Regions from separate parts of the Pantoea sp. R13S299 genome, predicted to be linked through region 1. Evidence: predicted binding sites of a transcription regulator. Region 1 holds the regulator's gene; each other region holds the start of a gene.
What was found. Region 1 encodes LexA, which represses DNA repair genes until DNA is damaged. Its sites were predicted from a motif close to TNCTGTATGTACATACAGNA; they were not measured.
Positions count from the first base shown of each region.

Region 2: the regulator LexA is predicted to act here: its motif matches at 3,628-3,647, upstream of ACN1CO_RS04610 (metal-dependent hydrolase).
Region 3: the regulator LexA is predicted to act here: its motif matches at 4,743-4,762, upstream of mutH (DNA mismatch repair endonuclease MutH).
Region 4: the regulator LexA is predicted to act here: its motif matches at 4,087-4,106, upstream of ACN1CO_RS02420 (DNA translocase FtsK 4TM domain-containing protein).

Region 1 is NZ_JBLYEF010000002.1:28,776-36,655, forward strand. Features, by position in the region: gene psiE (phosphate-starvation-inducible protein PsiE) at 1-339, shown strand, start outside; gene ubiC (chorismate lyase) at 426-938, shown strand; gene ubiA (4-hydroxybenzoate octaprenyltransferase) at 949-1,833, shown strand; gene plsB (glycerol-3-phosphate 1-O-acyltransferase PlsB) at 1,896-4,319, opposite strand; gene ACN1CO_RS11135 (diacylglycerol kinase) at 4,448-4,816, shown strand; gene lexA (transcriptional repressor LexA) at 4,922-5,536, shown strand; gene dinF (MATE family efflux transporter DinF) at 5,635-6,957, shown strand; gene ACN1CO_RS11150 (CsbD family protein) at 7,124-7,336, shown strand; gene zur (zinc uptake transcriptional repressor Zur) at 7,418-7,880, opposite strand, start outside.
Region 2 is NZ_JBLYEF010000001.1:937,878-945,757, reverse strand. Features, by position in the region: gene ACN1CO_RS04635 (fructosamine kinase family protein) at 1-373, shown strand, start outside; gene ACN1CO_RS04630 (YniB family protein) at 387-923, opposite strand; gene hxpB (hexitol phosphatase HxpB) at 1,073-1,741, shown strand; gene kduI (5-dehydro-4-deoxy-D-glucuronate isomerase) at 1,918-2,754, shown strand; gene kduD (2-dehydro-3-deoxy-D-gluconate 5-dehydrogenase KduD) at 2,771-3,532, shown strand; gene ACN1CO_RS04610 (metal-dependent hydrolase) at 3,670-4,260, shown strand; gene ACN1CO_RS04605 (L-cystine transporter) at 4,412-5,803, shown strand; gene ACN1CO_RS04600 (DUF6515 family protein) at 5,992-6,399, shown strand; gene osmE (osmotically-inducible lipoprotein OsmE) at 6,466-6,801, opposite strand; gene ACN1CO_RS04590 (multidrug effflux MFS transporter) at 7,097-7,880, shown strand, end outside.
Region 3 is NZ_JBLYEF010000004.1:322,293-330,172, reverse strand. Features, by position in the region: gene thyA (thymidylate synthase) at 1-511, opposite strand, end outside; gene lgt (prolipoprotein diacylglyceryl transferase) at 508-1,389, opposite strand; gene ptsP (phosphoenolpyruvate--protein phosphotransferase) at 1,523-3,769, opposite strand; gene rppH (RNA pyrophosphohydrolase) at 3,782-4,309, opposite strand; gene mutH (DNA mismatch repair endonuclease MutH) at 4,994-5,671, shown strand; gene ACN1CO_RS18560 (TerC family protein) at 5,771-6,481, shown strand; gene ACN1CO_RS18555 (YgdI/YgdR family lipoprotein) at 6,600-6,818, shown strand; gene ACN1CO_RS18550 (NADP(H)-dependent aldo-keto reductase) at 6,959-7,880, shown strand, end outside.
Region 4 is NZ_JBLYEF010000001.1:486,573-494,452, forward strand. Features, by position in the region: gene cydC (heme ABC transporter ATP-binding protein/permease CydC) at 1-155, opposite strand, end outside; gene cydD (heme ABC transporter permease/ATP-binding protein CydD) at 155-1,924, opposite strand; gene trxB (thioredoxin-disulfide reductase) at 2,068-3,033, opposite strand; gene lrp (leucine-responsive transcriptional regulator Lrp) at 3,554-4,048, shown strand; gene ACN1CO_RS02420 (DNA translocase FtsK 4TM domain-containing protein) at 4,167-7,715, shown strand.

The DNA.
Region 1 (7,880 bases):
AGTCTGGCGATCATCCTGATCGTCTTTTTAGGCAAAGAAACTATCCATCTGGCAAACGTGCTGTTTAACACCGGCGAGCAGGCTTCCTCCTATCTGCTGATTGACGGAATCGTTATCTATTTTCTCTATTTCGAATTTATCGCCTTGATTGTTAAGTATTTTCAGTCGGGTTATCATTTCCCGCTGCGCTATTTCGTCTATATCGGCATCACGGCTATTATCCGCCTGATCATCGTCGACCATAAAAATCCCTTCGATACGCTCTGCTACTCTGCGGCGATTCTGATTCTGGTGATCACCCTGTGGCTGGCAAACAGCAACCGGCTGAAACGCGAGTAATCCCCCTGCCGTCTGACACGACGGCAGGTGTTCGCATCGCTTCTCTGCGCTAAACTAGCGACCTGAAAATTATCGGGAGTGGTGCTATGTCGCAAGACGCACTCAGCTTATTACGTTCGCTCAACTGGCTTTCTCCGTCGCAGGGTACCCTTGCGCCGCCCTTGCTTGACTGGCTGATGGAGGAGGACTCAATGACGCGCCGTTTTGAACAGCATTGTCAGCGAGTCACAGTTCAGCCGCTGCGCGAAGGCTTTATCGATGCCAGCGAGTTGGGTGAGGAAAGGGCGCTGTTGCCAGACGATGAACGCTTCTGGTTGCGTGAAGTGCTGCTGTTCGGCGACGATCAGCCCTGGCTGGCGGGTCGCACTCTGGTGCCGGAAAGCACCCTCAATGGTCCAGAGGCGATGCTGCAACAGCTGGGCACCCGTCCTCTGGGTCGCTATCTCTTCTCCTCGTCGACGCTGACCCGCGATTTTATTGATCCGGGCCAGGTGGAGGGATTGTGGGGACGGCGTTCGCGCCTGCGTCTCTCCGGCAAACCGCTGCTGCTGACTGAACTGTTTTTACCGGCATCGCCGCTCTATCGCGATCTGGTCTGAGGATCCTGTGGTGCAAAATAGCTTAAGTATGAATAAGTGGCGGGCCTATGCTCGCCTGATGCGAATCGACAAACCCATCGGTACGCTACTGCTGATGTGGCCAACATTCTGGGCCTTATGGCTGGCTGACATGTCGATTCCGCCGCTGCCGGTGCTGGCGGTATTCGTGGCCGGGGTGATTGTGATGCGTGCGGCCGGTTGTGTGATCAACGACTACGCCGATCGCAAAGTCGATGGACATGTTGAGCGCACGAAGCACCGGCCACTGGCCAGCGGCGCAGTCAGTGCAAAAGAGGCTAAGCTGCTGTTCGTGATTCTGGCGCTGGTGGCGTTTGCGCTGGTGCTGACCATGAATCTGATGACGATTATGCTCTCCGTCGTGGGGCTGGCGCTGGCCTGGGTCTATCCCTTTATGAAGCGCTATACCCATCTGCCGCAGGTGGTGCTGGGGGCCGCGTTTGGCTGGGCGATTCCCATGGCCTGGTCCGCAGTTAGTGAGTCCTTACCTCTGGTCTGCTGGCTGGTCTTTATCGCGAACATCTGCTGGACGGTCGCTTATGACACTCAGTATGCGATGGTCGACAGGGACGATGATCTGAAGATTGGCGTGAAATCGACGGCGATTTTGTTTGGCCGTTTCGACAAGCTGATCATTGGTCTGCTGCAGCTGGCGACGCTGCTGCTGATGGCGCTGGTGGGGATGATGCTGCATCTGAATGGAGCCTTCTACTGGACGCTGCTGCTGGCGGCTGCGCTGTTTGTTTATCAGCAGAAGCTGATCGCCGGGCGCGAACGCCAGCCCTGTTTCCAGGCTTTCCTGAATAATAACTACGTCGGGATGGTGCTGTTCCTGGGCATACTGATGAACACGCCGCCGTTCAGTCAGCTGTTCTGATAGAGCGTTTTGGGCATAAAAAAGGCGACCTCATGAGGTCGCCTTTTTACTATGCGCGGGGGTCAGTCGTGCGCCACCGCGGTTTCAATCGTCATGCGGACATCGCTGGTGACCAGGTCAGCCAGGATATGCCAGGTCGCCAGAGTCTGCGCGACATCGGCATCACCGCTGTCGCTGATATATCCTTCATCGCGCAGCGTCAGTACCAGCGAGGTAAAGACTGCTTTGTCGAAGAACTCCGGCGCATTGATCCCGTGCAGCACCGACAGACGCTGTGCCAGCGTCCGGCTCTCTTTCTCCAGCGTGCCACGGTTAATCGTCGGCTTGGCGCTGAGAATCGAGAAGGTAATGGCATAACGCTGCAGCGTTTCGCGCACACCGGCAGCCAGCAGCTGCAGCGTACGATAGCGCGCTGCGGTAAAGCGCAACTCACCGGCTTCGAAGGTAATCAGGCCCTGACGCGCCAGCTCCTGACTCACATCAGTCAGCAGTTGTGGCAGCTCATCGGTCTGCCAGCGCAGGAACAGTTCACTCTTCAGCATCGGATAGATCAGGCTCACCTGACGCAGCAGTTCTGCTTCGGTCAGCGTCTGATGCTGCTGAACAATGGCGGCAATCAGCGACGGCATTACCAGCATGTGATGAATGTTGTTGCGATAGTAGGTCATCAGCACGGCCTGCTCACGCGGCAGAATGATGATGTCGCCAATGCTGTCCTTTTCACTCTCAAACTTATTCATACCCAGGGCGTGATCCAGCAGCGCTTCTGCGGAAAGATCGGGTACGGTCGCGTTTGGCGAATAAGGCACATTGCGCAGCAGCTGGGTATAGCACTCCAGCTGTTCAATCAACTGTTCACGGGTTAGTGAGCGCTGACGTGACGCCAGCAGCGCCGTCACACAGAGGTTCATGGCGTTGGCCGCGCCCGCTTCATTGATACGCACCATCAGGCTGGCCGCGATATCATTGACGGTCGGCGTTAACCAGCTCGGACGCTGCGGCTCAATCGGATCGATCGCATCGCGCCATTCCGGCACCCGTTTGTTGAGATAGTTGACCAGCGGCAGCGGCTCGCCAAAGTTAACGTAACCCTGGCCGAGATTGCGCAACTTGCGTAAGCCGCGCACCATCTGCATGAAGCCCTCTTTCTCTTTTGCCGCACCGCGCAGTTCTTTGGCGTACGTACCCACTTCCATCACATGCTCATAGCCAATGTAGATCGGCACCAGCGTGATTGGACGATTGCCGCCGCGCAGCATCGCCTGCAGCGTCATGGCTAAAGTGCCGGTTTTAGGGTCCAGCAGGCGACCGGTACGTGAACGGCCCCCTTCAACAAAGTATTCAACCGAATAGCCGCGGGTGAACAGCTCGCCGAGATATTCGCGGAATACCGTGGCGTAGAGCTTATTGCCTTTAAAGGTACGACGAATAAAGAAGGCGCCCAGACGACGGAAAATCGGGCCGGCTGGCCAGAAGTTGAGATTGATACCGGCTGCAATGTGCGGCGGCACCAGACCCTGATGATAGAGCACATAGGAGAGCAGCAGATAATCCATGTGGCTGCGATGGCAGGGCACATAGACAATCTCGTGGCCATCCTGCGCCAGCTGACGAACCTTTTCGCCGCCATTGACGTTGATGCCCTGATAGAGACGACTCCAGAGCCAGCCCATGACACGGTCGGTGACGCGAATGGCTTCGTAGGAGAAGTTTGCAGCGATCTCCTCCATCATCTCGACGGCATTCTGCTGCGCTTTCTCATGAGAGATTTTCTTGCTGCGTGCTTCATCTTCGACGGCTTTTTCAATCGCTTTGGATTGCAGCAGACGATTAAACAGATCCTGACGCGCCGGTAAACGCGGGCCAATCGCCGCCAGTCGCTGACGGGCAAAATGGATGCGTGCCACACGAGCCAGCTTCTGAGCAATCGACTTATCGGTACCGTGCTCCGTGGCCATGCGGCGCAGCGAGACGGTTGGCGAGAAGCGGACGAAACTGTCGCGTCCATGCCAGATCACGGCAAAGAACTTCTGCACGCCGTTCAGCAACCGCAGATGTGGCGTGGGTTCGCCCTGGACTTCACGTCCTGGTGCGCGGCCAAACATCACGGTGACCGGCAGCATCTGAATATCGAGCTTAGGGTTATTGCGATGCAGGTCCAGGTAATCGTGAAAAATTTTCACCGATTCCACGCTGGGCACAAAATAGGGGAAGACGCGCGGGCCATCATGGATAAACACGTGGCGCGGCAGCAGTGAACCATCAATCTCCAGCGGAGAAAGCGGGTCGGGCAGATGATGCCGCAGACACTGTGCGCGTAAAGTCAGTAAGTCGGCCTTCGAATCGTAAGGCAAAACATACATAATAGGTCGGGTCGGATCCAGACCATGTTCAGACACGGGATCGGCCGGAATGGCCTTACTTTTTACCAAAAACGACAGTGGTAAATTAAGCAATTTGTAATAGAGTTTACGCCAACCTGACATAGACAACATGAAGCCTCTTGTTAGCAAAGCGCCGCAAGCATAGCAGAAAGTGCAGCGAAGATCTGTGGTGGTGCCAATTGCACGCAGCCCAGACATTGACGTCAATCCGATGAAAGGGTTCTCACATCATGGCAAATAATGCCACCGGACTTATCAGAATAGTAAAAGCCGCAGGTTACTCATGGCAGGGACTGCGCGCCGCCTGGCAACATGAAGCGGCGTTTCGCCAGGAAGCACTGGCTGCGCTGGCCGCTATTATTATCGCGTGCTGGCTGGATGTCGATGTGATCTCCCGCATCCTGATGATTGGCGCGGTGGTACTGGTCGTCATTGTCGAAATCCTCAATAGCGCCATTGAAGCGGTGGTTGACCGTATTGGTCAGGAGCACCATCCCCTGGCGGGCCGGGCAAAAGACATGGGCTCGGCGGCGGTGCTGATCAGCATCATACTGGCCCTGTTTGTCTGGGTCGCGCTGCTCTGGACACATTTGCGATAAGCCTTCCACAACGCGCCTCAGGGCGCGTTTTCACTGACAATCGGTTTCCATTTCACCAATACCTGTATATACTCACAGCGACTGTATAAACAACCAGGGGGCGGGATGAAAGCATTAACCAGCAGGCAGCAGCAGGTCTATGACCTGATTCGCGACCATATTTCTTCAACAGGCATGCCGCCTACGCGTGCAGAGATTGCCGCGCAGCTGGGCTTCCGCTCGCCGAATGCGGCAGAAGAGCATCTGAAAGCGCTGGCGCGTAAAGGCGTCATCGAGATCGTTTCCGGTGCATCGCGCGGTATTCGTCTGTTAATGGAAGAAGAAGTTTCAGAAGGGCTACCGCTGATTGGCCGGGTTGCTGCCGGTGAGCCGATCATGGCGCAGGAACATATCGAAACCCACTACAAAGTGGATCCGGGCCTGTTCAAGCCTTCTGCCGACTTCCTGCTGCGCGTCAGCGGAATGTCGATGAAAGATATCGGGATTATGGACGGCGACCTGCTCGCAGTACATAAAACCCAGGATGTGCGCAATGGCCAGGTTGTCGTTGCCCGCATTGATGATGAAGTGACCGTTAAACGCTGGAAAAAGCAGGGTGCTATCGTGCATCTTCTGCCGGAAAACAGCGATTTCGACCCGATTGTTGTCGATACCCGTGCACAGTCGCTGACCATTGAAGGTCTGGCGGTTGGCGTGGTCCGTAACGGCGAGTGGCTCTGATTCTGAGGGCTGCGTGCATTCGCCTTTTCTGATGCTATTCTGTCTGCCCTAATTTTGTCGCCTGCTTAACTGCAGCGACACTGAGCACGGAACGGCGAATGCGCTTTATCACGGCAACGGATAAAAATCTCTGGCGGCTTGCGCTGCCGATGATCCTTTCAAATATCACCGTTCCTTTACTGGGAGTGGTCGATACTGCAGTTATTGGTCATCTCGACAGCCCTGTCTATCTTGGCGGGGTTGCGGTCGGGACCACAGTGACCAGTTTCCTCTTTATGCTGCTGCTTTTCCTTCGAATGAGTACCACTGGCCTGACGGCTCAGGCGTTTGGTGCGGGTGATAAAACCGCTCTGGCACGCGCGCTGACGCAGCCGCTGATTATTGCGCTGCTGGCTGGTGTACTGTTCATCGCTTTACGTTATCCCATTATTCAGCTGGCGACCCATCTGGTTGGCGGCAATCCTGATGTTCTGGAACAGGCGGCGCTGTTTATTCAGATTCGCTGGCTCAGTGCGCCTGCCACCCTGGCAAACCTGGTGATTCTGGGCTGGCTGCTGGGCGTGCAGTATGCGCGCGCGCCGGTGATCCTGCTGGTGGTGGGCAATCTGGTTAACATCGTGCTCGATCTCTGGCTGGTGATGGGGCTGCACTGGGGTGTTGCGGGTGCGGCAACCGCCACGGCGCTGGCGGAGTACATCACGCTGGTCGTCGGCGGCATCATGGTCTGGCGGGTGTTAAAGCTGCGCGGTATTACGTTAAGCCTGCTGAAACAGAGCTGGCGCGGTGACAGCGGTCGGCTGCTGCGACTGAACCGGGATATCATGCTGCGCTCTCTGATGCTGCAGCTCTGTTTCGCCTCGCTGACGGTGCTAGGCGCGCGGCTGGGTCCGGATGTGGTGGCGGTTAACGCGGTATTACTGATGTTCATTACCTTTACGGCCTACGCGCTGGATGGCTTTGCCTACGCGGTTGAAGCGTTTGCCGGTGAAGCGCATGGCGCAAAAGATGGCAGTAAATTGCAGCACGTCTGGCACTCCGCCTGTCGGCAGGCAGTGGTGGTGGCGCTGTTTTTCTCACTGATCTATGCCATTTTTGGCCCGCAGATCGTTACCCTGCTGACCTCTCTTCAGTCACTCCAGCAGACTGCTGACCGCTACCTGGTCTGGCAAATAATCATGCCGCTGATCGGCGTCTGGTGTTATCTGCTGGATGGGATGTTCATCGGGGCGACGCGCGGACGCGAGATGCGTAACAGCATGGTCGTGGCGGCGGCAGGCTATTTTCTGACGCTGCTCAGCGTACCTGTGCTGGGCAACCACGGCCTGTGGCTGGCGGTGACGGTTTTCCTGGCGCTGCGCGGCCTGTCACTGTGGCTCATCTGGCGTAAGCACTGGCGTCAGAACAGCTGGTTTGACGCCTGATCCTGCGGGGGCCGATTCAGGGCGATACAGATTATTCCGTATTATTCCGCGGTTATTAAATTAGCTACTACAATTAACTTTAAGCAGCGCAGTTAACCAGCGCTTTATATCGTTATTTTGTTAAGTAGCAAGATAATAATTAAACCCCGAGAATTGGAGGTCTGCCATGAATAAAGACGAAGCGAGCGGCAACTGGAAGCAGTTCAAAGGCAAAATGAAAGAGAAATGGGGCAAGCTGACCGACGATGATATGCAGGTTATCGAAGGTAAACGCGATCAGCTGGTCGGTAAAATCCAGGAACGTTACGGTTATGCGAAAGATGAAGCAGAGCGCGAAGTAACGGACTGGGAAGGTAAGAACAAAGATCACCGCTGGTAATCAGGGACTCTGATAATCAGCTTAATGCCTTCCGGTGCGCCCGCACCGGCACAGGGATGAAAATGCACAAGGATGTGCAGATTACCCGCGTTTTCCCCGCTTTTTACCCTCATCCTGATGATCGTGTTCGCAGCTTTCATGATGCGTACAGGCTTCAACCGCAGCACAACTTTCACATAAACCATGCGCTTCAATCACGCTGTGGCGTAACGCAAACTGCGCTTCACCCGCCAGCGTTGCGATAATCTTCTCCACGCCCTGCGCCTGCTTTTCTGTAACGGCGGCACAGCGATCACAGACCAGCATCACCGACGTATGGGCTGGCGCTTCAAAGTGGTGACACATGACGTAGCTATTGTTGGACTCTACCCGATGAATGAAACCCTGCTCCAGCAGAAAATCCAGCGCACGATAGACGGTAGGGGGTTTAGCCTGCGGTTCGCTGACGCGGAGCTGATCCAGCAGATCGTAGGCGCTGATTGAGCCGGGCTGCTCGGCCATCAGACGCAACACTTCAGCACGCTGCGAAGTCAGACGCACACCG
Region 2 (7,880 bases), on a different contig from region 1:
CTCCGTGCAGCGGGTGCTCGCCTCGCATCATCCGCAACCGTCGCTGCTGCATGGCGATCTCTGGCCCGCTAACTGCGCTAGCAGTGACAACGGCCCCTGGCTGTTCGATCCCGCCTGCTACTGGGGCGACCGCGAATGCGATTTAGCGATGCTGAGCTGGTACCCCAACCTGCCTCGTCAGATTTACGACGGCTATCAGTCGGTGTGGCCCTTACCGGATGGGTTTTCGCAGCGTCTGCCGGTCTACCAGCTCTACTATCTGCTGAACCGGGCTAACGTGTTTGGCGGGCACTGGCCTGGCGATGCACAGTTCGCCATTGGCCAGTTGCTGGATGAGGATGCGCTCGGCAACAGTCAGGCCAGACCGGCCTGACTGAGGGGGCTTGTCAGATAAAGCCCAGCAGCGACAGCGCGAAATAACCGGCTATCGCTATCACTACCGGCAGCACATAGAGCGGGAAAATCTGCAGGAAGATGGTGTGGCGAGGAACGCGCACCTTCTCTTCCAGCTGCTGGCGGGTGCGCCCTTCAGGACCTTTTGCCTGCTCCAGAATCATCTGATCCTCGATACCTTCTTTGACGTGACGCGCCTGACGGCCCATCCGCGCGCCTGATGACTCCAGCGCCAGTCCGACAAAAATCAGAATGTAGATCAGCCAGAAACCCAGATTCATCTGACCGTTAAATTCCGGCACCGGCGAGTTATGCCAGAAGACGTTGAGGAACGGCGTGTTAAAACGCAGCATATCAACGATGACATGGACGAAATCGAGCATGACGGCGTCAATGCCTGGCTGCTTTTCGCTGTGCTTAAACATAAAGCTCAGAACAGAAATAATGGTCGACATCAGGGCCACTAAAAAGAGCACCCAGCCCGCTACTCGCTTAAGGATGGCGATACGGCCAGCCTGTTGATAGGTCATAATATCTCCTGAACCCGGAATCCAATTTGCCGTCAGTCTACCTGCCATCGGTGAAATTTCCCAAATAAAGCGTGGCCGATCGGGCAGTGAGTGCGTCCGCAGAGAATGATGTTAAGGTAAAGCCGACTTTATTTATAAGGAGACCGCTGATGACCTGGCACCGCCCTGTCCTCGCCGCCCTGTTTGATATGGATGGCTTACTGATCGATTCTGAGCCGCTGTGGGATCAGGCTGAGCTGGATATCTTTTCAACGCTGGATGTTGACCTGTCACGTCGCAGTGAAATGCCCGACACCCTGGGTCTGCGCATCGATCAGACGGTGCGGATGTGGTACGAAACGCTGCCCTGGCAAGGCCCCTCTCAGCAGGAGGTCACCGAGCGCATTATCGCTCGCGCCATGACACTGGTGGACCAGACTCGCCCTCTGCTGCCGGGCGTGGAAACGGCGCTGCAACTGTGCCGCGATCAGGGGCTGAAAATCGGCCTTGCCTCGGCATCGCCGCTCCGGATGCTGGAACAGGTGCTGGAGATCTTCAATCTGCGCCACTATTTCGATGTGCTCTCGTCAGCAGAAGCACTGCCCTACAGCAAACCCCATCCGCAGGTCTACCTCAACGCTGCCGACAGCCTGGCGATCGATCCGCTCAACTGCGTCACGCTGGAAGATTCCTTTAACGGCATGATCGCCACCAAAGCCGCACGTATGCGGTCAATTGTGGTGCCCGCGGCTGAACACCGCGACGATCCCCGCTGGACGCTGGCGGATGTCCGGCTGGACAATCTGACACAGCTCAGCCTGCAGCATCTGCAGGGATGATCAACAGCCCGCCTGATGCGGGCTTTTTTTTTGCCTGTTACACCTCTCACTTGATCCCGCCCGCAATAAAATAAAACAACGTTTCATTTTTATTGAATTCCCATGCCGCTCTGCCTAAGATGCCCGAAGCGTCCCCGTTCGGGGCATGAATAACCTGACCTGCAGAGAGGCCTGAGATGGACATTCGTCAAAGTATCCACAGCGATCACGCAAAACAACTCGACACTGACGCGCTGCGCCGCGAGTTCCTGATTGAGACCATTTTTACTGCCGATGACTACACCCTGACCTACAGCCACATCGACCGCATCATCATTGGCGGCGTGATGCCGGTGAACAAGCCAGTCACGATCGGTGATGAGATGGGAAAACAGCTGGGCGTCAGTTATTTTCTCGAACGCCGCGAGCTGGGCATGATCAATATTGGCGGGCCAGGGCTGGTAGAAGTAGACGGTAAAGCGTGGGAAATCGGTCACGAAGAGGCGCTCTACATCGGCAAAGGGGCGCGCAATCTGCTGTTCCGCAGCCTGAACCCGTCTAAGCCCGCCAAATTCTATTACAACAGTGCGCCCGCCCACAGCACCTTCCCGGACAAGAAAATCACGCTGCAGGAGGCGGCCACCGCAACGCTGGGTGATGCCGCGACCTCTAACCGCCGCACCATTAACAAATTCATCGTGCCGGATGTGCTGCCGACCTGCCAGCTCACCATGGGCTTAACCAAACTGGATGAAGGCAGCCTGTGGAACACCATGCCCTGCCACACCCACGAACGTCGCATGGAAGTCTACTTCTACTTCGATATGAGTGAAGAGAGCGCCGTCTTCCACATGATGGGACAACCACAGCAAACCCGCCATCTGCTGGTACACAACGAGCAGGCGGTCATCTCACCCAGCTGGTCAATTCACGCCGGTGTTGGCACCCAGCGTTACACCTTTATCTGGGGCATGGTGGGTGAGAATCAGGTCTTTGATGACATGGACCACGTCAAAATCAGTGAACTGCGCTGAGCAGAGGAGAAATACCATGGTACTGAATACGTTTAACCTGGAAGGTAAAGTGGCGCTGGTGACCGGCTGTAACACCGGTCTGGGGCAAGGTATGGCGCTGGGTCTGGCGCAGGCGGGCTGTGATATCGTCGGCGTTAACCGTGATGGCCCGGATGATACCCAAAGCAAAGTTGAAGCGCTGGGTCGCCGATTCTGGCCGGTGCAGGCCGATCTGATGCAGACCAGCGTGGTCACCTCTGTGGTTGAACAGGCAGTGGCTGCGGCAGGCAAAATTGACATTCTGGTCAACAATGCCGGCATTATCCGGCGTGAAGACGCGCTGAATTTCAGCGAGCAGGACTGGGATGATGTGATGAACATCAACAGTAAGAGCCTGTTTTTCCTGTCACAGCAGGTGGCACGTCAGTTTATCGCCCAGGGTAAGGGCGGCAAGATTATCAATATTGCCTCTATGCTCTCCTTCCAGGGTGGAATCCGGGTGCCCTCTTATACCGCTTCAAAAAGTGCCGTGATGGGCCTGACCCGTCTGATGGCAAACGAGTGGGCGAAACATGGCATTAACGTCAACGCCATCGCGCCCGGCTACATGGCGACCAACAATACCGAGCAGCTGCGTAATGATGAGTCACGCAGCGAAGAGATCCTGGGCCGTATTCCGGCCGGACGCTGGGGCGTGCCCGATGACATGATGGGCCCGGTGGTCTTCCTGGCCTCTTCTGCGTCTGATTACGTCAATGGCTACACCCTGGCAGTTGATGGCGGCTGGCTGGCACGTTAATCTTTCGGGCGGGCAGTGTTTCATCGCTGTCCGCCTTGTTAATATTCATGCTTCGTTACAGCGTCACATGTTCTCATTTACTGGATAAATCCCTATACTGGATGCATCGACAGCTTTCTTTGCAACCAGGTTCTATCATGACGGGCGAAGGCCACATCATTTTTGCCATTGCCAGCGCTATTTTTGCTAAGCGTGCTGAGCTGACACCCGTGCTGGCGCAGGCCGACTGGTGGCATCTTGTTCCCTCAGCCCTGCTGACATGTCTGTTACCCGATATCGATCACCCTAAATCTCTGCTGGGACAGCGACTGAGCTGGCTCTCTCATCCTATTGCGCGGGCGTTTGGCCATCGGGGCTTTACCCACAGTTTGCTGGCCATCGCCGCCGGTTTGTGGCTTTTTCAGATTAACCTGCCCCAGTCGTCGCCAATACCGGCCGATGTGCTGCAGGGTCTGACGCTGGGCTACCTGAGCCATATCGTGGCCGACATGCTGACGCCCGCCGGGGTTCCGCTGCTGTGGCCCTGCCGCTGGCGCTTCCGCCTGCCGATTCTTCGCAGCCAGAAAGGCAATCAGCTTGAGCGGGCATTGTGTCTGGGACTGGTGGGATATGCGCTGTGGTTTCCGGTGGGGATGCCATCTTTTGGTGCAAACGGCTGGCCGTCACAGCTGTTCGATACGCTACAAAATGGCGTCGGGCGGTTAATTTCCAGTCATACTGCGCAATAAAAGAGCATAAACCACCATTAAGTTATAAAGCATTCCATTTGGATATAAGGCACCCTCTGCACCTGCTGTTACCATTCCTGCTGTCTTAATTCGTGATTAACATTATGCGGCCTTCCCGTGACGGAAGGCCGCATTACTCTGGAGTTTCAGCATGGACCTTCCTCTTACGCTTAATATCGTGGCCTTTGTGGTGCTGCTGGTATTGCTCTCCCGCTTCAGCCGTCAGAGCTGGAGCCTGTCGAAAAAAGTGCTGACCGGTCTGGTGATCGGCGTACTGTTCGGCCTGGTGTTGCAGTTGATCTACGGCGAAAACAGCGCAGTGGTCAAAGAGTCGATCAGCTGGTTTAACATCGTCGGCAATGGCTATGTCCAGTTGCTGCAGATGGTCGTAATGCCGCTGGTATTCGTTTCTATTCTGAGTGCAGTCGCCCGTCTGCATAACGCCTCGTCGCTGGGAAAAATCAGCGTACTGACTATCGGCGTTCTGCTGTTTACCACCGCGATTTCGGCGCTGGTCGGCGTGTTCGTTACAGGCCTGTTTGGTCTGAGCGCAGAAGGTCTGGTTCAGGGCGTGCAGGAGACCGCGCGTCTCAGTGCGATCCAGAGCAACTACGTCGGCAAAGTGGCTGACCTGACCGTGCCGCAGCTGGTGCTCTCCTTTATCCCGAAAAACCCGTTTGCCGATCTGACCGGAGCCAGTCCGACCTCCATCATCAGCGTCGTGATCTTTGCCGCTTTCCTGGGTGTGGCTGCACTGCAGTTGCTGAAAGATGATGAAGTTAAAGGTCAGCGCGTGCTGGTGGCGATCGATACGCTGCAGTCGTGGGTCATGAAGCTGGTGCGTTTAGTGATGAAGCTGACGCCGTATGGTGTACTGGCGCTGATGACCAAAGTGGTTGCCGGTTCTAACCTGCAGGACATCATCAAGCTGGGCAGCTTTGTGGTCGCCTCTTACCTCGGTCTGGCCATCATGTTTGGTGTTCACGCCCTGCTGCTGTCGGTCAATGGTATCAACCCGATGCGCTTCTTCCGTAAAGTGTGGCCGGTGATCACCTTCGCCTTCACCAGCCGCTCCAGCGCAGCCAGCATTCCGCTGAGCGTGGAGACCCAGACCCGTCGTCTTGGCGTGCCGGAGTCGATTGCCAGCTTCGCGGCATCTTTTGGCGCCACTATCGGCCAGAATGGCTGTGCCGGTCTCTATCCGACCATGTTGGCGGTGATGGTTGCCCCAACCGTCGGGATCAACCCGTTTGACCCGCTGTGGATTGCAACCCTCGTCGGAATCGTCACGCTGAGCTCAGCAGGCGTTGCCGGTGTCGGCGGTGGTGCCACCTTTGCTGCACTGATCGTCCTGCCTGCGATGGGCCTGCCGGTGACCCTTGTGGCGCTGCTGATCTCGATTGAGCCGCTGATTGATATGGGTCGTACTGCCCTGAACGTCAACGGTTCCATGACCGCCGGCTCTCTGACCAGCCGCTGGTTAGGGATGACCGATAAACGCGTACTGGACAGTGACGACAACGCCGAGCTGGCGCACCGTTAATCTGCCTTAAACCTGGCGCGCCCGCGCCAGGTTTTTCCCGCCCCTCTTCTCCATAATCTCCCCCATTGATGGCGACGCCGTTAAGAAAGCGTTAAGCATGGTAAACAGGCGAAAAATCGGCGCTTTAGTGCTTGTCTTTACCCGATAAAAGGCGAATTCTGCATCCAGTCTTATGAGGAGAACACCTGATGAAAAAGATAATCGCCTCGCTTCTGACGCTGACGCTTCTGACGCCCGCTCTGGCTTTCGCCCATCCTGGCGACTGGGGCCCGGGATGGGGACGGCATGGCGGCCCTGGGCCACACTGGGTTGGTCCGCGACCTCACTGGGGCGGACCGGGACCGTATCGCTTTCTGCCTGAGGCCGCAACGGCGGTGCTGATAGGCGGACTGACCTATTATCTGCTGAATGGCAGTTATTATCAGCGCCACGGCGATGAGTATGTGGTGGTAGAGCCGCCAGCCGAGTCGCGGGTCAGCAGTGAGATGCGGGTACTCGACTTTAACGGCAAACGCTTCTATGTGCAGGCGGGTCACTACTACCAGCGGCAGATAGATGGCGATTATGTTGAGGTGCCGCGCCCGGCAGGATTGTAGTCTGTGCCACAACGAAAAACGGCCCGTCATGATGACGGGCCGTTTACTATTCAGAGGCGCTATAACTTACTGCTGAACCTGCGGATCGGTGTCATATTCCGCACAGCTCTGGAAGCCGTAGTTCATCACACGGCCGGTGTCGTTGTAGCTCACGAAGTAAGTCTGAGCTTTACCGTCGCGCTGACCCAGAACATAAGTCTGGCAGGTGCCGCGCGCGTGAACCATGGTGATTTCGGTTGAAGGTGTACCGGCGATCTGGCGAACCTGATCACGGGTCATACCCTTTTTAACATCCTTTACCACTGGCTTAGTCACGTAGCTTTCCGCACGATCGTAAGTCGTACAACCAGACAGTGCAGCCAGTGTCAGCGCCGCAGCGATACATCCCATCACTTTATTCATCTTGTTGTTCCTCATTGATTGTCCATGTGGAAACAAGCCTGGAACATAAATGCTGAATTATCAAGTTTATGAGGAACAATTAGTGGCATCGTAAACGTCAGGATTTCGTAAATAAGGCTGTTTTACTGTCAACGCAGCCGTATACTTCCTGGCAAAACAGGTCCCGAAAGCGACACGAGTTCAGCCTCCGCACCCTCAATCGGTACAGGTGCAGATTGGCGTGATTGTCGCACTACCGGAACCTGTTCTCTTACCCGCTTTCTGTTCACCCCATCGCTGACTATCCCGAGGAACAATGACCCCTGCTCACTCCAACCGACTGGTTTATGCCATTACGCTGGGCCTTCTGGCCGCACTCGGCCCGCTCTGCATCGACCTCTATCTGCCTGCTCTGCCGCAGATGGCGCAGGATCTGCACACCGAAACCGCTACCGCGCAGCTGAGTCTGACCGCCGGTCTGCTGGGTCTGGGCTTTGGCCAGCTGCTGTTTGGCCCGCTGAGTGATAAGTCTGGACGCCTGCGTCCATTGACCCTGTCGCTGGTGTTGCTGTTTATCGCCTCAATGGGTTGCGCGCTGGCGCAGGATATCCACCAGCTGCTGGTGGCGCGGTTGTTCGAAGGGTTAGCGGGCGCGGGCGGCGCGGTGCTGTCACGGGCGATTGCACGCGATATGTACAGCGGCCATGAGCTGACACGCTTCTTTGCACTGCTGATGCTGGTCAACGGTCTGGCACCGATTGGCGCGCCGGTACTGGGCGGCGTGCTGATGACGATAGTCGACTGGCGCGGCATCTTCATGGTGCTGGGCGGCATTGCTATTCTGCTGATCCTGCTGGCGCGCTGGAAGCTGCATGAAACCCTGCCCGAAGAACGCCGCAGCCAGGGATCGATATTCTCTGCTTACGCCGCACTCGGGCAGGTGGTTACGCATCGCCCCTTTATGGGCTTCTGTCTGACCCAGGGCTTTATGATGTCCGGCATGTTCGCCTACATCGGTGCCTCGCCGTTCGTGCTGCAACAACTCTATGGTCTGTCGCCTCAGGCCTTTAGCTTCTGCTTTGCGGCCAACGGATTTGGCC
Region 3 (7,880 bases), on a different contig from region 1:
AGATGTCGCACGAGCGCTGATAAAGCTGGCATGAGAGCTTGCCGTCTGCCACATAGAACTGGAAGAACGCGTGGCAAGGAGCCAGTGCCATCTCGCTGAGTTCACCGACGTTCCACGCAGAAACGATAATCCGGCGAGAGTCAGGATCGCGCTTCAGCTGTTCCATCACTTGGCTTAACTGGTCAATTTCCTGACCGCTGGCCGTTCCCCAGCTGCGCCACTGCTTGCCATACACCGGGCCAAGATCGCCATTCTCATCTGCCCACTCATTCCAGATTGAGACGTTGTTTTCCCTGAGATAACCGATGTTGGTGTCCCCTTTCAGGAACCACAGCAGCTCATGAATGATGGAGCGGATATGGCATTTCTTCGTGGTGACCAGCGGAAAACCATCCTGCAGATTGAAACGCATCTGGTGACCAAAAATTGAAAGCGTACCGGTTCCGGTACGGTCAGCTTTTGGTGTGCCTTCGTGCAGCACATGTTGCATTAAATCCAGATACTGTTTCATTTTTCCTCGCGAAATTGTGGTTGCGGGCGACGACGATACGCCCAGATCATCATAATAATACCGGCAACAATCATCGGCACAGAGAGGATCTGTCCCATACTGATTCCGCCTTCAAACAGGCCAAGCTGCGCATCCGGCTGGCGGAAGAACTCAACGATAATACGGAACGCGCCGTAGCCAATCAGGAACAGACCAGAGACGCTGCCCATCGGGCGTGGCTTGCGAATAAACAGGTTCAGGATGATGAACAGCACCACGCCTTCCAGCGCCAGTTCATACAGCTGTGAAGGATGACGCGGCAGCACACCGTAGGTGTTGAGCAGTTCCTGATATTGCGGATTGGTGGCGGCCAGCGCGACATCTTCGCTGCGTGAACCGGGGAACAGCATGGCATAGCGGAAGCCCGGATCGACACGGCCCCAGAGTTCGCCGTTAATGAAGTTACCAAGACGACCGGCACCCAGACCAAACGGGATCAGCGGCGCAATGAAATCAGCGACCTGGAAGAAATGACGCTTAGTGCGGCGGGCAAAGACCAGCATCACCACAATCACCCCGATCAGGCCGCCGTGGAATGACATGCCGCCATCCCAGACTTTGAACAGATAGAGGGGATTTTCCAGGAACAGCGGTAAGTTGTAGAACAGGACATAGCCGATACGTCCGCCCAGGAAGACCCCCAGGAAACCGGCGTAAAGCAGGTTCTCAACTTCCTCTTTTTTCCAGCCGCTGCCAGGCTGATTGGCGCGGCGTACAGCCAGCCACATGGCGAAAACAAAGCCCACCAGATACATCAGACCGTACCAGTGAAGCGAAACCGGTCCGATCGAGAAGATCACCGGATCGAACTGCGGAAATGCAATATAGCCGTTATTCATCATTCACCGTCTATTTTTCAACCCTGAAAAGGGGCATTGTCAGGCACATAAATTAAGGCTGCGCATAATAGCACAGCCGGTTTTCTGAATTGTCTTGCAAATGTAAACGCGAATAATCCGCCGAGCCTCGTAGTTAGCGACCACCGCGAATCAAACCACCTAACCCCCGCCGCTCCATAAAGGTAGATACCAGATGGCGCACTTCCGTGGCGGTGTGGGCATTCATCCCCTGCTCACTGAGCTTCTGCGCTTCTTCGTGATCCAGATGACGCAGCAGGTACTTCACGCGCGGTACGTTTTTACCGTTCATGCTGAGATGGTGATACCCCAGGCCGACCAGCAGTGCGACGCACATCGGATCGCCCGCCATTTCACCACACAGGCACAATTCCAGATTGGCCAGGCGGGCTTCCTGCGCAATCGCATTCAGCGCGCGCAGCATCGCCGGATGCAGCGAGTCATAAAGGTTTGCAACGCGGGTGTTGTTGCGGTCCACCGCCAGCAGATACTGCGTCAGGTCGTTGGTGCCGACCGAGACAAAATCGACCCGTGACGCCAGATGTGGGATCATAAACAGCATCGACGGCACTTCGATCATGATACCGATACGCGGCCTGGGAATCGGGAAGCCCAGCATCTCTTCCACTTCGCGTCCGGCGCGATCGATCAGCTCTTTTGCATCGTCGATCTCGTCGATATGACTGATCATCGGCAGCAGAATACTGAGGTTGCCGGAGGCGGCGTTGGCACGCAGCATCGCACGAACCTGCACCAGGAAGATTTCCGGCTGATCCAGCGTCAGGCGAATGCCGCGCCAGCCCAGGCAGGGATTCTCTTCGCTGATCGGCATGTAAGGCAGCTGTTTATCGGCACCCACATCCAGCGTTCGCAGCGTCACCGGCTTGTTGCGAAACAGCTGCAACATGCCCTGATACTGGGCTACCTGCTCCTCTTCGGAGGGGAAGCCATTCTGCAGCATAAACGGGATTTCGGTGCGGTAGAGGCCGATGCCATCCACCCAGTCGCCCACCGTCTGCTCATGTTCCGGGCTTAAGCCAGCATTCAGCATCACCTGCACGCGTTCGCCACTTTTCAGCTCACCCGGCTGATCGACCACGCCTTCCGCCATTTTGCTCAGCGCGTTCTCTTCGCTGATCAGCCGCTGATACTCCTGCACCAGCACCGGCTCAGGATCGATCAACAGCTCACCGCGATAACCATCGACGATCAGCAGCCGTTTGTTGAGCTGATGAGGCTGGATGTCAGCGCCCATGACCGTCGGGATCCCCATGGCACGGGTCAGGATCGCCGCGTGGGAGTTGGCTGCGCCGTCACGCACCACCACGCCAGCCAGCCGCTCCTGCGGCAGTTCAGCCAGGGTGGTGGCGGTCAGCTCATCGGCCACCAGCACGAAGCGTTCCGGCCAGGCATTAGTGCCAACCAGCGTGTCATCGAGGTGGAACAGCAGACGCTGGCCCAGTACCCGCAAATCGCCTGCACGTTCTCGCAGGTAGTTGTCCGTCAGGCTCGCGAACTGTTCAGCAAACTTCTCGATCACCTGTTTTACCGCCCATTCGGCGACGGATCCGCGCTCGATCTCATCGAACAGATCTTTCTTCAGGCGGGCATCGGTTAACAGGTGAGAGTAGAGATCGAAAATGGCCGCGCTCTCTTTCTGTGCGCTGGCGCTGAAACGTTTGCTGAAACGGCGAAATTCATTGGTTGCTTCGCTCATGGCGAGCGACAGACGCTCACGTTCACGCTGAACATCCAGCGTTGAAGCGGCCGATACCTGATCGAGCAGAGGCTGCGTTTCATCGACCCAGCCTGGCGCCACCGCGACACCTGGTGCTGCTGCAATCGCGCGCACCCGCGTCTGGCGGAACTGGCCAAACAGCTGGCCCATCTGAGATTGCGACAGCAGCGCCGCCATCTGGGTAGCCAGCGTGACCAGGAATGACTCTTCGCTTTCATCAAACTGACGGTGTTCACGCTGCTGCACGACCAGCACGCCAAGAAGCTGGCGACGGCTGATCACAGGCACGCCGAGGAAGGAGCGATAGCGCTCCTCTTTTACTGCGGGGATATATTTAAAGCTGGGGTGACTCTGGGCGTCAGCAAGGTTGATCGGTTCGGCCAGACGGCCCACTAAACCGACGATACCTTCGTCAAACGCCAGCGTTACGGTTCGTCCACGCGGTTTTTTGAGTCCGCGCGTCGCCATCAGGTAATAGCAGCGACGGTCCTGGTCGGCGAGGTAAACGGAACAGACTTCCGTATCCATCGCCAGACAGATCTCATTGACCAGGATGTCGAGTGCTTCATTGAGACGCGGCGCACTCGCCACTTTTTCTACAATTTCGCGCAACTGAGTGAGCATAAAGGGCGTGGCCTATCCTCTCTTACGTCGATGGGCAGGATTATTTCGCTGCCCCGCACTCTCCTGCATAGACATCACCACGCCAGCGAATTCCTTCATGACCCGACGATAAACGTCGCGCTTAAAGGAGACAACCTGACGCACCGGATACCAGAAACTGACCCAGCGCCAGCCGTCAAACTCCGGCGTGCTGCTGTGCTGCACATTGATATCCGCGTCATTACACATTAACTGCAGAAGAAACCACTTTTGTTTCTGGCCGATACATACCGGCTTTGTGTCCCAACGCACCAAACGTTTTGGCAACTTGTAACGCAACCAGTTGCGGGTAGAGGCAAGTATTCGAACATCTTTCCGGTGTAAGCCGACCTCTTCGAACAGTTCGCGATACATCGCCTGTTCTGCGGTTTCACCGGGATTGATGCCTCCCTGAGGAAATTGCCAGGAGTGCTGTCCAAAGCGCCTGGCCCATAACACTTGTCCCTGCCGGTTACAGATTACGATACCAACATTCGGGCGGTAGCCATCATCATCGATCACCGGACTACCTCAAAGCAAAATTTGAATGCGCTGATTGTTTCACACTCCTTACAGGCGGTAAACCACTGGATTCATGGGGGGTTAAGCCACCGGCACAGGGATAACTCACAGAAAATGGCAAAGTTATAAACAAAGACCGCGGAAAAGATCGATCTTATTCACCTTTTCTGTGGATAGCTTTGTGCAGAACGCGGGAGTTAACTGAATAACCTTTTCTGAGGTCACACGCGAGCCTAAAAGAGTTAACAGCTCATCACTATGATTTTTAATAAAATTAAATCGATCCTGCCAGCCATAAAACTTTCATAAAACGCGGATATTTTCGCGGCAACTGACAATTGCTTAAAATATAAGCACACTGCTTTTTATCCACAGTTAATCGCTCAGGGTTAGGCCAGAGAGGCGAAATTATGCTCAGATCGGGAAAAGTCAAGGCTGTAAATGGAACCAGTACCGCACAGAAACGGGGGTTATCCCATTTTTCTGTGGATAACCGGGCTGGAGATCCTGTTCATTGTTGCGCGTAAGCTGGGATAACCCTGAGTGCCCGCTGATGGGGAGCGTGAGATCCACTAAAAAAAGCATGATCTATCATGTTATTATCGATCCCTGACGTGGTTTATTTTAGCGAAAAGATATACCCGGCCGTCACTGTACAAATTTTAATCATTGCGAGTCATCATCATGAGTTATCTGCCAGGACCACCCGAAGATGAGGCCAGCCTGCTGGCACGCGCGCAGGATTTAGCCGGATTAACGCTGGAAACGCTGGCCGCCCGCGCCGGTCTGTCCATGCCTGCGGATCTTAAACGCGATAAAGGCTGGGTCGGCATGCTGCTGGAGTGGCATCTTGGTGCCAGCGCGGGCAGTAAGGCGGAACAGGACTTTGCCCATCTGGGTATTGAACTGAAAACGATCCCGATTGATGCGCAGGGAAAACCGCTGGAAACCACCTTTGTCTGCGTTGCACCGCTGACCGGCAACAGCGGCGTCACCTGGCTTACCAGCCATGTGCGTCACAAGCTGGCGCGGGTGTTGTGGATCCCGGTTGAAGGCGAGCGTGAGATTCTGCTACGGGAACGTCGTGTGGGCGCGCCGCTGTTATGGAGTCCGGATGCGGAAGAAGATGAGATGCTGCGACAGGACTGGGAAGAGCTGATGGACATGATTGTGCTGGGACGTGTTGAGCAGATTACCGCACGACATGGTGCCTGGCTGCAGATCCGTCCTAAAGCTGCCAACAGTAAGGCGCTGACAGAGGGGATTGGCGATCAGGGCCAGCCCATCATGACGCTGCCGCGCGGCTTCTACCTCAAAAAGAGCTTCACCGGGCCACTGCTGGCGCGGCATTTTCTCCTCTGAACCGCGCCTCTCGCGCTGAGATGTCGCAATTATGTGGGAGATCGGTGAATTGAATGCGTATAATCGCCGTTTACTTTTCGTTTAGGATTGAATGTCGGTATGTTTGAGTGGATTTCTGATCCCAACGCCTGGCTGGCGCTGGGCACCCTGACCATCCTTGAGGTGGTGCTGGGTATTGATAACATCATTTTCCTGTCGCTGGTGGTCGCTAAACTGCCAAAGCACCAGCAAGCCAGCGCACGCCGCATTGGTCTGATGGGCGCGATGCTGATGCGTCTTGGCCTGCTGGCCTCTATCGCGTGGGTTGCCCGTCTGACTAACCCGCTGTTTACGCTGATGGATCATGCCTTCTCGGCGCGCGATCTGATTCTGCTGTCTGGTGGCCTGTTCCTGCTATGGAAATCGAGCATGGAGATCCATGAAACGATCGAAGGCAGCGAAGGCGAACACAACACCCGCGTCCATTCGTTCCTCGGCGCGATTGTGCAGATCATGATGCTGGACATTATTTTCAGCCTGGACTCCGTGATAACCGCGATCGGCCTCTCCGATCATCTGTTTATTATGATGGCGGCCGTCGTGATTGCGGTACTGATGATGATGTTCGCCGCACGTGCCATTGGTGAATTTGTTGAACGCCATCCGTCGGTGAAAATGCTGGCGCTCTCTTTCCTGATTCTGGTCGGTTTTACCCTGATTCTGGAGAGTTTTGCGGTCCATGTACCAAAAGGTTACATTTATTTCGCGATGTTCTTCTCGATGGCGGTTGAGTGCCTTAACCTGATGCGCAGTAAGAAAAAGCACGCCTGATAAAGTCAAGGGCGAGCCTGCTCGCCCGGTTACTTTCAGATTTCTGCGATTAACCCTGCCGGCAAAACCATTTATTACTACACTGTTTGCACTTGACCATTTGTGAGGATAAGGCGTGATGAAAGGGTTGGCAGGAGTAGCACTGGTGATGGTAACCGCCGCATTCTTAAGTGGATGCAGTTCTGATTATGTTATGGCGACCAAAGATGGCCGGATGATCATGACCGAAGGCAAGCCGAGCATTGATAAAGAGACCGGCCTGGTGGAGTACACCGACCAGACGGGCCATATGGTGCAGATTAACAGCGATGAGGTCTCAACGATCATTGAACGTTAATTGCCCGATTTAATCACCTGCCGCCGATTCCCCGCTGGCAGGTGATTTCCCCGACTTTTCCCCCTTCCTTCCCCGCCATTGCTCGCGCTATAGTCCCTGAGAACACAACATTCCATTCCATAAAGAAAAGGAAGCTGGCAATGCACTATCATCGTATTCCTCACAGCACGCTGGAAGTGAGTCAGCTGGGATTGGGCACCATGACGTTTGGCGAACAGAACAGCGAAGCCGACGCCCATGCTCAACTGGATTTAGCACTCCGTTCCGGCATCAACTTTATTGATACCGCCGAGATGTATCCGGTGCCCCCGCGCCCGGAAACCCAGGGTCTGACCGAACACTATATTGGCAGCTGGCTCAAGCAGCGCGGCAGCCGCGATAAAATCATTCTGGCCAGTAAAGTCGCCGGACCTTCGCGCGGCAATGATGCGTCGATCCGCCCGGATATGGCGCTGGACCGTAAAAACATCCGCGCGGCACTGGATGCCAGCCTGAAACGCCTGAATACCGACTACCTTGACCTCTATCAGCTGCACTGGCCGCAGCGTCAGACCAACTATTTTGGCAAGCTGGGCTATCAGTACAGCGAGACCACCGCGCAGGTAACGCTGCTGGAGACGCTGGAAGCGCTGGCCGAACAGGTGCGCGCCGGTAAGATTCGCTATATCGGGGTATCGAACGAAACTGCGTGGGGCGTGATGCGCTATCTGCAGCTCGCTGAGAAACATGAACTGCCGCGCATCGTCAGCATCCAGAATCCCTACAGCCTGCTGAACCGCAGCTTTGAAGTGGGTCTGGCCGAAATCAGCCAGCATGAAGGCGTAGAGCTGCTGGCGTATTCCAGCCTGGCGTTTGGTACGCTGAGCGGCAAATACCTGAATGGCGCGCAGCCTGCGGGTGCACGCAACACGCTGTTCAGCCGCTTTACCCGCTACAGCGGCGAGCAGTCACAAAAGGCGATTGCCGAATATGTGGCGCTGGCTCATCAGCATCAGATCGACCCGTCGCAGATGGCGCTCGCCTATGTGCGTCAGCAGCCGTTTGTCGCCAGTACGCTGCTGG
Region 4 (7,880 bases), on a different contig from region 1:
GCGACACCCGCCATTGACGAGGCGGCCAGGAACCAGCCTGACAGCGTCAGCAGGCCAATGCTGGCCAGCAGGGTAACAATCGCCAGCACGATACCCAGCACCAGACGAAACGGGTGGCGCAGCCAGAGACGAAGAAAAGGACGTAAGGCGGACATCAGCGGATCTCCTGTTGGCGATGCTTCAGCATCTCACTGAAAGCACCCGGCTGCTGAGACAGCTGCTGCCAGTTACCCTGTTGCACCAGCTTACCCGCTTCCATCACCCAGAGAGTCTCCCAGCGACTGAGTGTATCAATCTGATGGGTAATCATCAGTGTGGTCTGCCGCGCTGCAGCCTCGTTAAGCGCCAGCATCACATGACGTTCGCTGAGTGCATCCAGACTGGCTGCCGGTTCATCGAGCAGCAAAAAATGTGAGGATTTATAGAGTGCGCGTGCGACCGCGATCCGCTGCGCCTGGCCCACCGACAGCTGATTACCGCCATCGCCAGGCTGGGTTTCAATGCCTTGAGGCAGGCGCGGCAGGAACTCGTTGATGCCGCATGATTCCAGCAGCGCTGCAAAGCGATCGCCATCCCAGGCCGCATTCATCACGATGTTGTCGCGCAAGGTGGCGGCCGGCAACTGAGGATTCTGTCCTACCCAGCTCAGTTGCTGATGCCAGTCACTCCGCCGTATATCACGCAGTTCAACGCCATTCGCTTTCAGCGAGCCCTGATAAGGCAGGAAGCCGAGCAGTGCATTCATCAGGGCCGTTTTACCCGCCCCGCTCTGACCGACCAGTGCAATCTGCTCACCGGCGGCAATGGTAAAGGTGAGCGGGCCGCACAGCACCTGGCCATCGGGCGCGCAGACGCACAACTCGTCGGCGACAAGTGCGATGGCGCGATCGGCAGTGAAAGACAGTTGGCCTTCCTGCGGTGCGGCGTCGGGCGTCGCCTGCATAAAGGCTTCAAGCGCATCGGCACCGCCCACCGCCTGGGCTTTGGCGTGATAGAACGCGCCGAGATCGCGCAGCGGCTGGAAAAACTCCGGGGCGAGGATCAGCACCAGGAACCCGGCAAACAGTGTTACACCCTGACCGTAAGCACCGAAATGCAATTCGCCCAGATAGGAGAAGCCAAAATAGACCGCCACCACGGCAATCGCTAACGAGGCAAAAAACTCCAGTACGGCGGAGGAGAGAAAGGCTAAACGCAGCACCTCCATGGTGCGCTGGCGAAAATCGGTGGTGGCGGCGGCAACAGCCTGCTGCTCTGCTTCACCACGATGGAACAGCCGCAGCGTCTCTCTGCCGCGCAGACGGTCGAGAAAGTTACCGCTCAGACGGGCCAGTACCAGGAAGTTGCGGCGGTTAGCCTCGGCCGCACCCATTCCGACCAGCGCCATAAACAGCGGAATCAACGGCGCGGTGGCAAACAGAATCAGACCTGCCGTCCAGTTCAGCGGAAAAATAGTCAGCAAAATGCAGCAGGGGATCAGCACCGCCAGCGTCATCTGCGGCAGATAGCGGGCGTAGTACTCCTGCATCTCTTCGATCTGCTCCAGCAGCAGGGTTGCCCAGCTTCCGGCTGGCTTACCCTGAATCCACGCCGGGCCCAGTTCAGATAACCGATCCAAGACCTGCTGACGTAAAGCCCGGCGGATAGCCTGCCCGGCACGATAGCCGGTCAGTTCACGGGCATAGTTAATCAGGGCACGGAGCACAAAGCAGAGTAATAATAGCAGGATGCTGATTGTCAGGGTTTCACGCGGCTGCTGGTCAATGATCAGCGCCTGCAGCAGCGAGGCCAGTAAACCCGCCTGGGCAATGATCAGCAGTGCACTCGCCATGCCCAGCAGCGTGTTAAGTCGCAACCAGCGACCGGCGAAACGACGTTGCTGACGAAGCCAGCGGGTAAGATGCTGCTGCCGCGATTTGTCCATGCGTGACCATGATAGATGTCGATGACGGGGGGAAATGGAAAGACATTTCCATCTCTTCAGGCGCAAGAATCTAGCATGAGAGCAATAAAAAAGGCGACGGAAAAACCGTCGCCTGGAACATTTGAGATCAGAGGGTTAACAACTTACTGATCGTTTTTAACCAGCCCGTCAAGAAAACGCTCAGCGTCTAACGCGGCCATGCAGCCGGTGCCCGCAGAGGTGATCGCCTGACGGTAGATATGGTCCATCACATCGCCTGCCGCAAAGACGCCAGGGATGCTGGTCTGAGTGGCGTTGCCATGCAGACCTGACTGAACTTTGATGTAACCGTTTTCCAGCGCCAGCTGACCGTCAAAGATGGCCGTATTCGGGCTGTGTCCGATAGCGACAAACAGACCCGCGACTTCCAGCGCTTCAGTCTCATCGTTCTGGGTAGAACGCAGCGTCAGGCCGGTCACACCCATCTGATCGCCTACCACTTCTTCCAGCGTGCGATGGGTGTGCAGCACGATATTGCCGTTGCGCACTTTTTCCATCAGGCGGTCAATCAGGATCTTCTCTGCCCGGAAGCTGTCACGACGGTGAATCAGGTGCACTTCAGCTGCAATGTTAGCCAGGTAGAGTGCTTCTTCGACGGCCGTGTTACCGCCACCAATCACCGCGACTTTCTGATTGCGATAGAAGAAGCCGTCACAGGTGGCGCAGGCGGAGACGCCTTTGCCTTTGAACGCCTCTTCAGAGGGCAGACCCAGGTAGCGCGCTGACGCACCAGTGGCGATGATCAGAGCATCTGCCGTATAAACACCGCTGTCCCCGGTAAGGGTGAACGGACGGTTCTGCAGATCCACGGTGTGGATGTGATCGAAAATGATCTCAGTGTTAAATTTTTCGGCATGCTCGTGCATGCGCTCCATCAGCGATGGACCTGTCAGATCGTGCGGGTCGCCCGGCCAGTTCTCCACTTCAGTCGTGGTGGTCAGCTGTCCGCCTTTTTCCAGACCAGTGATCAGCACCGGATTCAGGTTGGCGCGTGCAGCATAAACGGCTGCGGTATAACCCGCTGGGCCGGAGCCCAGAATGAGTAACTTACTGTGTTTGGCCGTACTCATGCGTTCCTCAGTTTCATTCGGCTGACATAGCCTGCGATTGTAGGGAATATCTGGCGATAATGACAAGGCTTAGCCAATTTTGTTAACGATAGCTGCAAACGGCGTAGACGATGAGCGGCGGTTTTGCCTGGTCAATGCGCCAAAAGGGGGCAAAACTCGGGCTGAACGGGTGCAATAGTGGAAAAATACTCATTTAAAAACAGATACCCAGCGGTCTGTCTGGCATCTTGTCCTGAATTTGGTGATTTTACTTTGACAATCGCCTGCGCTTTTGCGAAAACATTATCAGAAGCGAATAACATTTATCGGAACAAAACAGGTTTTCCTCGCCTGTTTTGCACTTAACGCCGAATAAAAGCAGCCTGATATGGATAATGACGCATGATGTGGACAGACAACATGCGTCATATCGATAGGAATCAGAACACAGGCTCTGTTAGCTCACTTCAGAAATGCCCCGAACAATGAGCGTTTTCAGGGCGTGGCAGGTAAAGGGAAGGAATTAAGAGAGACAATAATAATGGTAGACAATAAGAAACGCCCCGGGAAAGACCTCGACAGAATTGACAGGAACATTCTGAATGAACTTCAGAAAGATGGTCGCATTTCAAACGTAGAGCTTTCCAAACGCGTAGGCTTATCGCCTACGCCATGTCTTGAGCGCGTGCGTCGTCTCGAACGTCAGGGATTTATTCTTGGCTACACCGCGCAGTTGAACCCACACTATCTGGATGCGTCTCTGCTGGTATTCGTTGAGATTACTCTGAATCGTGGTGCGCCGGATGTGTTTGAGCAATTTAACGCCGCTGTGCAAAAACTTGAGGAAACTCAAGAGTGTCACCTCGTTTCCGGCGATTTCGACTACCTGCTGAAAACGCGCGTACCTGATATGTCTGCCTACCGTAAGCTGCTGGGCGAAACCCTGTTGCGCCTGCCGGGCGTAAACGACACGCGAACTTATGTGGTGATGGAAGAGGTCAAACAGAGCAATCGACTGGTGATCAAAACTCGCTGATGCGGGGCAGGTGCAAAACCTGTGAGATTTCGGTACACTCCTGTGAATTCATACAGGATCAGCGTCGGGCTTGCCCGACGCTGTTGCTTCTTACTTTACAGGCACCTGGAGAGTCCTCTTGAGCCAGGAATATACAGAAGATAAAGACGTTTCGTTACAATCGCTGAGCAGTGGACGTCGTCTGCTGGAAGCGTTGCTTATTCTGGTGGCGCTGTTTGCCATCTACCTGATGGTTTCACTGGTGAGTTTTAACCCTTCCGACCCAAGCTGGTCGCAAACGGCCTGGCATGAACCTATCCACAATATCGGCGGCAGCGTCGGTGCCTGGCTGGCTGACACCTTACTTTTCATCTTTGGTGTGATGGCGTACGCCATTCCTCCCGTCATCCTGGGTCTGTGCTGGATTGCTTTCCGTCAGCGCGACAGCCAGGATTATTTTGACTACTTTGCCGTCGGGCTGCGCTTAATTGGCGTCCTTGCGCTGGTGGTAACGACCTGTGGTATGGCGGCGCTGAACGCCGATGATATCTGGTACTTTGCTTCGGGCGGCGTGATTGGCAGCCTGGTAAGTAATGCGATTGCTCCCTGGTTCAGTCCGGCTGGTGGCACGCTGATGCTGCTCTGCATCTGGGCGGCGGGCATTACCCTTTACACCGGCTGGTCATGGCTCACCATCGCAGAAAGAATTGGTGGCGTGGTGATGGGCGTGCTGACGTTTGCCAGCAACCGCTCGCGTCACGATGAACCCTGGCAGGAAGAGGATGACGAGCAGGACGCGCGTGAATACGCGGAGGTGCCTGAGCTGCATGTCGCCGATCACGATGATGATGATGATGTGCTGCTTTCTGCCCCACGTGCAGCCGCCGAGCCTGCGGCGTCACAGCCGGATCCGCTGCTGGCTAAAGCGGCAGCAGCAACCAGTGCTGCAGTAGCGGCGACGACGGAAGCTGCAGAGGTCACCCTCGCACCGGCTGCTCCGTTAACGCCTGCGCCTGCCGCTGTTGCAGCACCTGCTGCTGCGGCGTTTACGGCATCGGCTCCTGCAGCGACGTCTGCATTGCCGACGACACAACCTGCGCCTGAGGCAGTACAGAGCGCGTCTGCTTCCTATGGTGCAGCGACTTCACCGACTCCGGCGCAGAGTGCTCCAGCGCCTGCGGCCTCACCACCGCTTTATCACTTTGAAATGCCGGACGAAGCCCCGGCTGCGCCGTCGTTCAATGCTTACGACGACGACGAACCTAAAATGGGTAACTGGCGTGACGCATCAGCGATCCCTGCGGCTTCAACAGCTGCGGCTGCTGCAGCCGCAGCCCAGGCGACCACGCGTACTGCTCCTGTTTTCGATTTAGCCCCTGAAACCCATCTCAACCCGCAGGTTAAGCAGGGTATCGGACCGGCGCTGCCGCGTCCTAATCCGGTAAAACTGCCTACCCGTCGCGAGCTGGCCTCTTATGGCATTAAATTGCCTTCTCAGCGCATGGCTGAAGAGAAAGCCAAATCGGAAGAAACTGAAACGGCTCCGGCTACATCGGTTTCCACTGCACCGGATGCTGAAGAGGCATTGCAGCAGGCTGAACTGCGTCAGGCTTTCGAGTCTGAACAGCAGCAGCGCTACGGAACCAGCTGGCAGCAGGACGAGGAAGATGAGCAGGATGCGCAGCAGCAGGATGCACTGGCGCGTCAGTTTGCCGAGCAGCAACAGCAACGCTATGAGCCAGAAGTCAGAAAAGAGACGGTATTTAATATTGATACCGCCTCAGCGTTTGATTTTTCACCCATGAAAGATCTGGTGGATGACGGTCCTTCTGAACCGCTGTTTACCATTGCCGCGACGCCAGAACCGGACGCCCCGGCGGTTTCACATGAACCGTGGCAGCAGGTGAGTGAGGTCTCAAGACCTCAGGCACCGGCTCAGGTTCCTGCGCCTGCCAGTTTTGCTCCGGCAGAGCCTGCCTACAGTGCGCCTTCAGCGCCTGCTGAACCGGTTTATGCTGCGCCTGCAGCACCCTCTGCACCTGCTTATGGCGCACCAGCGGCACCACAGGCTCCGGCTTATTCTTCCCCTGCTTATGGCGCGCCAGCCGCGGCGCCGGTTCAGCCGGTTGAAGAAGCGAAACCTTCACTGCACGACAGCCTGATTCATCCGTTCCTGATGCGTCATGAGCAGCCGATGGAGAAACCGTCCACGCCACTGCCTTCGCTGGATCTGCTGACCGCTCCACCTGTAGAGGAAGAGCCGGTTGATATGTTCTCGCTGGAGCAGACTGCCCGTCTGGTGGAGTCGCGCTTAGGCGATTATCGTGTCAAAGCTGAAGTGGTTGGCATCTCGCCTGGTCCGGTTATCACCCGCTTCGAACTCGACCTGGCACCAGGCGTAAAAGCAGCGCGTATCTCCAACCTGTCGCGCGATTTAGCGCGCTCACTGTCGACGGTCGCGGTGCGTGTGGTGGAAGTCATTCCAGGCAAACCTTATGTGGGTCTGGAACTGCCGAACAAACATCGTCAGACCGTCTATCTGCGTGAAGTGCTGGATTGCCCTAAATTCCGCGACAATCCGTCACCGCTGGCCGTGGTGCTGGGTAAAGACATTGCCGGTCAGCCGGTGGTGGCCGACCTGGCGAAAATGCCACACTTACTGGTTGCCGGTACCACCGGTTCCGGTAAATCCGTTGGCGTGAACGCCATGATTATCAGCATGCTCTACAAGGCGACGCCGGAAGAAGTTCGCTTCATCATGATCGACCCGAAAATGCTGGAGCTGTCGGTCTATGAAGGTATTCCGCACCTGCTGACCGAAGTCGTCACAGACATGAAAGATGCCGCCAATGCGCTGCGCTGGAGTGTCGGCGAAATGGAACGTCGCTATAAGCTGATGTCGGCGCTGGGCGTACGTAATCTGGCGGGTTACAACGAGAAGGTGGAACAGGCCGAAGCAATGGGTCGTCCGATTCCTGATCCGTTCTGGAAGCCGGGCGATAGCATGGATATGACGCCGCCAGTTCTGGAAAAACTGCCTTATATCGTGGTAATGGTCGATGAGTTTGCTGACCTGATCATGGCCGTGGGTAAAAAGGTTGAAGAGCTGATTGCGCGCCTGGCACAGAAAGCCCGTGCCGCGGGTATTCATCTGGTGCTGGCAACGCAGCGTCCATCTGTGGATGTGATTACCGGCCTGATCAAAGCGAACATCCCGACACGTATCGCCTTTACCGTTTCGAGCAAGATTGACTCCCGTACCATTCTCGATCAGGGCGGCGCGGAGTCACTGCTGGGTATGGGTGACATGCTCTATATGCCGCCAAACTCCTCGCTGCCGATTCGTGTTCACGGTGCCTTTGTTCGTGACCAGGAAGTCCATGCCGTGGTTCAGGACTGGAAAGCGCGTGGTCGTCCGCAATATATCGACAGCATTACTGCGGGCGAAGAGAGCGAAAGTGCTGGTGGTATCGACAGCGATGAAGAGCTTGATCCGCTGTTCGATCAGGCAGTTGGCTTTGTGGTTGATAAACGTCGTGCATCGATTTCCGGCGTTCAGCGTCAGTTCCGCATCGGTTATAACCGTGCGGCACGTATCATTGAGCAGATGGAAGCGCAGGGCATCGTCTCTGCACCAGGCCACAATGGTAACCGTGAAGTGCTGTCGCCGCCGCCACACGATATGTAGCGTTTAAATGTTTTGAAACACTACTCAATGAGCCAGTTCCGACTGGCTCATTGTTTTTTATACGGTTAAGCACCATATCTGAATCAGCTTTCGGTTTTTTCCTCTGTTCTGATGGCGGAACGGCGACCAGGCTTAATGCAGTTATCGATGGGAACGTTTAAATAA